DNA from 2 places in the Achromobacter sp. NCFB-sbj8-Ac1-l genome. Region 2 is predicted to be linked to the other one. Evidence: predicted binding sites of a transcription regulator. Region 2 holds the regulator's gene; the other holds the start of a gene.
What was found. Region 2 encodes LexA, which represses DNA repair genes until DNA is damaged. Its sites were predicted from a motif close to ACTGTATNNNNATACAGT; they were not measured.
Positions count from the first base shown of each region.

Region 1: imuA (translesion DNA synthesis-associated protein ImuA) is a predicted target of LexA. The motif match lies at 1,903-1,920, and genes of this name have one in related genera.

Region 1 is NZ_CP199812.1:3,431,836-3,435,242, forward strand. Features, by position in the region: gene ACUDP5_RS15725 (amino acid permease) at 1-1,510, shown strand, start outside; gene ACUDP5_RS15730 (hypothetical protein) at 1,513-1,674, opposite strand; gene imuA (translesion DNA synthesis-associated protein ImuA) at 1,965-2,663, shown strand; gene ACUDP5_RS15740 (Y-family DNA polymerase) at 2,593-3,407, shown strand, end outside.
Region 2 is NZ_CP199812.1:3,971,696-3,975,102, reverse strand. Features, by position in the region: gene lon (endopeptidase La) at 1-1,075, shown strand, start outside; gene lexA (transcriptional repressor LexA) at 1,251-1,901, opposite strand; gene ACUDP5_RS18110 (aspartate/tyrosine/aromatic aminotransferase) at 2,073-3,272, opposite strand.

The DNA of each region.
Region 1 (3,407 bases), 540 kb from region 2:
GGGAAATCCTCCGGCCGGCCAAAACCAGTTGCACCGCGTGCTCAAGGCACGCCACCTGACCATGATAGCCCTGGGCGGCGCCATCGGCACCGGCCTGTTCATCGCGTCCGGCGCCGCCATCGCGCAGGCGGGCCCCGGCGGCGCGCTGATGGTCTATCTGCTGATCGGCCTGATGGTCTATTTCATCATGACCAGCCTGGGCGAGCTGGCCACCTTCATGCCCGTGTCGGGCTCGTTCTGCACCTATGCGTCCCGCTATGTCGACGGCGGCTTCGGCTTCGCGCTGGGCTGGAACTTCTGGCTCAGCTGGGCCACGGTGGTGGCGGTGGACGTGGTGGCCGCCCAACTGGTCATGGCGTACTGGTTTCCCGATACGCCTGGATGGATCTGGAGCATCCTGTTCCTGTCCCTGACTTTCGGGCTGAACGCCTTTTCGGCGCGCAGCTTCGGCGAGGCCGAATACTGGTTCGCCATCATCAAGGTGGTCGCCGTCCTGTGCTTCATCGTGCTGGGCGTGGCCATGCTGGCGGGCATCATCCACAGCGACGCGCCGGTGGGCGTGCGCAACTGGTCGGTGGGCGACGCGCCCTTCGTGGGCAACGCCGCCACCTGGGTGGGCGTGGCCATGGTGGTGGCCTATTCGTTCCAGGGCACCGAACTGGTGGCGGTGGCGGCCGGCGAATCCGAAAACCCGCGCCGCAACGTGCCGCGCGCCATCAACCATGTGTTCTGGCGCATCCTGCTGTTCTACGTGCTGGCCATCCTGATCATCGGCCTGCTCATCCCCTACACCGACCCGCAACTGCTGCGCAACGAAGTCGCGGACGTGGCCGTCAGCCCGTTCACGCTGGTGTTCCAGCACGCCGGGCTGCTGTCGGCGGCCACCGTGATGAACGCGGTGATCCTGACGTCGGTGCTGTCGGCCGGCAATTCCGGCATGTACGCCGCCACGCGCATGCTGTTCAACATGGCCGTCGAAGGCCAGGCGCCGGCCCTCTTCAGGCGCCTGACGCGCAGCGGCGTGCCGCTATACGCGCTGCTGGCCACCACCGCGCTTGCCTGCCTGTGCATGTTCAGCGTGGTCTACAGCCCCAAGGCGGTCTACATCTGGCTGCTCAACTTCGCGGGCATGACCGAATTCATCGTCTGGCTGAGCATCGCGGTCAGCCATTACCGCTTCCGCCAGGGCTACATCAAGCACGGCTACGACACGGCCAACCTGCCCTACAAGGCCGGCCTGTTCCCGTTCGGCCCGCTATTGGCCTTCGTGCTGTGCCTGCTGGTCACGCTGGGCCAGAACTACCAGGCCTTTCTGGACGAGCGCATCGACTGGATCGGCGTGGCCTCGACCTACCTGGCGATTCCGTTGTTCCTGGCGTTCTGGATCGGCCACCGGCTGGTACGCAAGTCGCACTGGATCCGCTACGAGGACATGCAGTTCTACGGCCTGGAAGCCGATCGCGCGGCGGGGATTGGGCAGGATGAGCCGGCGGTGGCGGTGCGTTCCTGAGATCAGCGGTTCTCGCGGGGCTGACCCGTGCCGAGATTATCCGCCCAGGCTTGCACGGCCTGGTGATCGACAACGCGGCCACCCTCAACGTCGGTTAACGCTTCCTGGGTCTGCCGGTCACGCTTTTCGTCCTGGGCGGGCCGGACCGAAAGTGCTTGCGTCATGATGCCGCCGTGCAAGCATTGAAGTTGTGATGCCATCTGATCTACCTGGTTAGCCAACGGGCGCGCAGCCAGCACGCCCTGCCCCAAAAAAATTGCCTGTGCCAAATCGCACGGCCTGCCCCTGACTGGGGTTGTCAGGGCCAGTCACGATACCCTTGGACCCATCTCAAATGCACCACATCGGTGCATTTTTCGGACACTTTCCGCTACTTGCCGCTGGGGTAAAATACTGTATATTCATACAGCAACACCTACGCCAAACCCCAGGAAAACCGGGTCGTCCGCCCGCCATGCAGTCTCCAGAACACATCCACCCCGCCGTGTGGCGCGCTACCCAGCTTGCCCGGGGCGCCGCCCGCAGCCTGCCCACCGGCCATGCCGCCCTGTCGGCCGAGCTGCCCGATGGCGGCTGGCCGCTGGGTTCGCTGATCGAACTGCTTACCCCGCAGCCCGGCATCGGCGAAATCCGCCTGCTGCGGCCGGCCCTGGCGCAGCTTGAAACCCGCCGCGCCATTGCGCTGGTGCAGCCGCCGCATGCCCCGCATATCGCCAGCTGGATGAGCTGGCGGCTCGATCCCCGGCAACTGCTGTGGGTGGCCCCCGAAAAACCCCTGGATGCCCTCTGGGCCGCCGAACAGATCCTTAAAAACGGCAGTTGCGGCGCGCTGCTGTGCTGGCTGCCCCACGTGCGCCCCGAATCCCTGCGTCGCCTGCACCTGGCCGCCCAGGCCAGCGACCTGCTCTTTGTCGCCCTGCGCCCGGCCAGCGCGGCGCAAAACCCCACCCCCGCCCCCTTGCGCCTGGCGCTTGCGCCCGCCGCGGGTGGGTTGTCCGTCCATATTCTCAAGCGCCGGGGGCCGGTCTGCGACACCCCGCTGTACGTGGGCCTCGAGCCCGGCGCCCTTACGCCTTCCCGCCATGCGCCTCTGGATCGCCGCCTACCTGCGCTGCCTGCCGCTGGACGCCCTGCGCCCGCACTGGCCGCATGAAGACCAGGCCTGCGCGGTCCTCGACCAGGAACGCGTGGCCGCCCTCACCCCCGCCGCCCATCGGGCCGGGGTGCGCCCCGGCATGCGCCGCGGCGGCGCGGCCGCCATCGCGCCCGACGTCGACCTGCTGACGCGCGAACCCCTGGCCGAAGCCGACACCCTGCAAGGCGCGGCCCTGGCGCTGCTGCAATACACCCCCGAAGTCGCCCTGGCCGACGACGACACCATCCTGCTCAACGTGGGCGCCAGCCTGCTGTTCTTTCGCGGGCCGCGGGCCCTGCATCGGCGCGTGGCCGCCACGCTGGGCGCGCTGGACCTGCGCGTCTCGCTGGGCATGGCGCCCACGGCGGCCGGCGCCTGGCTGCTGGCCCACCGTCCGGGGCGCGCCCGGCTGCGCCGCACCCTGGCGTTGCCCACGCTGGCGCGCCGCCTGGACGCCCTGCCCGTGGCCTTGTTGCCGCAGGCGCAGCCGCGCCTGGACTGGCTGCACGACATCGGCTGCCACACGCTGGCCGACCTGCGCGCCCTGCCGCGTGCCGGCCTGCAACGGCGCAGCACCCCCGACCTGCTGCAGGCCCTGGATGCCGCCTACGGCCAGTCGCCCGAACTGCACCGCTGGATCGAACCGCCACCCAGCTTCTCGCGCCGCATCGAACTCATGGACTACGTCGAGCACACCGACGCGGTGCTGGCCGTGGCGCGGCGCCTGGCCGAACAGCTGGGCGGCTGGCTGGCCGCGCGGCA
Region 2 (3,407 bases):
CGAGGTTGACTTCGATCTGTCCGACGTCATGTTCGTGGCGACCAGCAACACGCTGAACATTCCGCCGGCGCTGCTGGACCGCATGGAAGTGATCCGCCTGTCGGGTTACACCGAGGAAGAAAAGATCCACATCGCCCGCGACCATCTGCTGCCCAAGCTGATGAAGAACAACGGCGTGAAGGATACCGAGCTTACCGTCGACGACAGCGCCTTGCGCGACATCGTGCGCTACTACACCCGCGAAGCCGGTGTGCGTGCGCTCGAGCGCGAAGTGGGCAAGATCTGCCGCAAAGTCATCAAGCAATTGCTGACCCAGACCGATCGTGCCAAGGCCGAAGGCAAGACCCTCGAGGTCAAGCCGGTCAATGTCACGGGCGACAACCTGAGCGACTACCTCGGCGTGCGCCGCTACACCTTCGGCATGGCCGAAAAGGAAAACCAGATCGGTCAAGTGACCGGCCTGGCCTGGACGGAAGTCGGTGGCGACCTGCTCACGATCGAAGTGGCGGACATGCCCGGCAAGGGCGTGATCCAACGCACCGGTTCGCTGGGCGACGTGATGAAGGAATCGGTCGAAGCGGCTCGTACGGTGGTGCGCTCACGCGCCCGTCGCTTGGGCTTTGCAGACAGCGTGTTCGAGAAGCATGACATGCACGTGCACGTGCCGGAAGGCGCGACGCCCAAGGACGGTCCGTCTGCGGGTATTGCGATCACCACGGCCATGGTGTCGGCGCTGTCGCGCATCCCGGTGCGCGCCGATGTCGCCATGACGGGCGAAATCACGTTGCGTGGCGAAGTCCTGCCGATCGGCGGCTTGAAGGAAAAGCTGTTGGCCGCTCACCGCGGTGGCATCAAGACGGTCTTGATCCCGGAAGAAAACGTCAAGGATTTGGCGGAGATCCCGGACAACGTCAAGAACCATCTCGAGATCGTGCCGGTGCGCTGGATCGACAAGGTGCTGGAACTGGCCCTGGAACGCCTGCCCGAGCCGCTGGCCGAAGACGAGGCGGTGAAGGAACCGCTGGTGGCCAAGCCGGCCGAGCCTGGCTCGACGGACCCGGTGCTCAAGCACTGATGCTGGCCCGAGAGGCGCTGCTTGCGGCGCCTTCAACAAGAAACCCCGCCTTGGCGGGGTTTCTTTTTTAGGCTTGGCTGCACTGCGGCGTGTCTCGGCGACGCTGGCCGGGCGGGAGCCGTATAGAGAACCTGGAACGGCCTGCGAGGCCAGCCAAGCGCGGTTCAGTGGTGCATCAATGCAGTGCGTGGGTGCGGATCAGGCCGACCGCGATGCCTTCGAGCGCGAATTCCTGGTCGGCTTCGACCACGATGGTGTCGAAGTCGGGGTTTTCGGGCAGCAGTTCGATACGGCCGTGCTGGCGCTGCAGGCGCTTGACGGTGACGTCGTCGCCCAGGCGGGCCACCACGATCTGGCCGTTGCGGGCTTCGGAGGCCTTCTTGACGGCGAGCAGGTCGCCTTCGAGGATGCCGGCATCGCGCATGCTCATGCCGCGCACCTTGAGCAGGTAGTCGGGTGCCTGGGCGAACAGGCTGGAGTCGACGCCGATTTCGCGTTCGACGTGTTCGGCGGCCAGGATGGGGCTGCCGGCGGCCACCCGGCCTACCAACGGCAGCAGCAGCTGCGCCAGGCCTGGCAGGGGCAGGGCGGCTTGCGTCGGGGCGGCCGAGGCGTCTTTCAGGCGGATGCCGCGCGAGGCGCCGGCCGTGAGCTCAATGGCGCCTTTGCGGGCCAGGGCCTTGAGATGGTCTTCGGCCGCGTTGGGCGAGCGAAATCCCAGGGCCAAGGCAATTTCGGCGCGGGTGGGCGGAAAGCCCGTGCGCGCGACGGTTTGCCGGATGAGGTCCAGGATTTGCTGTTGACGATCAGTGAGTTTGCTGGCCATGGCGATGATCCGTTTGGGGTCGGACTGTACATATATACAGCAGCATTCTGGGGGACATAACGCAAAAAAGCAAGCGGGTGTCGAGCGCCAGGGCAAGAGACCCATAAATCGCGGGCAATGAAAACGGGACCCGAAGGTCCCGTCTGGCTGGTGCCGGCAGTGCGAGGCGCTTTACAGCACCGCGGCGATGCCCTTGGCGACCTGGTCGATGTTGCCGCTGTTCAGGGCGGCAACGCAGATGCGGCCGCTGGAGACGGCATAGACGCCATGCTCTTCGCGCAGGCGGTCGACCTGGGCCGAGGTCAGGCCCGAGTACGAGAACATGCCGCGTTGCTGCAGCACGAAGCTGAAGTCCTGCTTGCCGCCGTGTTCCTTGATTTTCTCGACCAGTTGCTTGCGCATCAGGCGGATACGGTCGCGCATGGCGCCGAGTTCCTGTTCCCACATGGCGAACAGTTCAGGCGTGTTCAGCACCGTCGAGACGATCGTGCCGCCGTGGGTGGGCGGGTTGGAATAGTTGGTGCGGATGACGCGCTTGAGCTGGCTCAGGACGCGGGTGGCCTGGTCTTTGCTGCCGGCCACGACGGTCAGGGCGCCGACGCGCTCGCCGTACAGCGAGAACGACTTCGAGAACGACGAGCTGATGAACATGGTCATGTTCAGGTCGGCGAACAGGCGCACGACGGCGGCATCTTCCTTGAGGCCTTCGCCGAAACCCTGGTAGGCGATGTCCAGGAACGGGACCAGGTTGTTTTCCTTCACGACGGCGGCGATCTGCTGCCATTGTTCGAAGGTGGGGTCCACGCCCGTGGGGTTGTGGCAGCAAGCGTGCAGCACGACGACGGTCTGGGCCGGCGCGGCCTTCAGGGCGGCCAGCATGCCATCGAAATTCAGGCCACGGGTGGCGGCATCGTAGTAGGCGTAGGTGCCGACTTCGAAGCCGGCGCGTTCGAACAGCGCGCGGTGGTTTTCCCAGCTGGGGTCGCTGATCAGGACCTTGGCGGTCGGCAGCAGCTGGCGCAGGAAGTCGGCGCCGATCTTGAGGGCGCCGGTGCCGCCCAGGGCCTGGGTGGTGAGGACGCGGCCTTCGGTCACCAGGGGGGAATCCTTGCCGATCAGCAGGGCTTGCGCGCCCTGGTTGTAGCCGGCGATGCCCTCGATCGGCAGATAGCCGCGGGCAGCAGCGGCTTCGATGCGGGCGATTTCGGCCTTGCGCACCGCGCCCAGCAGGGGAATCCGGCCCTGGTCGTCGTAGTACACGCCAACGCCCAGGTTGACTTTACCGGGGCGGGTATCCGCGTTGTATTGTTCGTTCAGACCAAGAATGGGGTCGCGCGGCGCGAGTTCGACGGAATCGAAAAGGGTGCTCATGGGACTCTGCTGAGGGTGAGTGGACGCAGTGGGAAGTGCTGTGGATAATGGGGGGTTTACCCTGGGAACAGTCTAGCATGCCTAAGAGCGCAATAGACCCAAGTACGGCGGGTGCCGCAGCCGCGGGTTCGACCA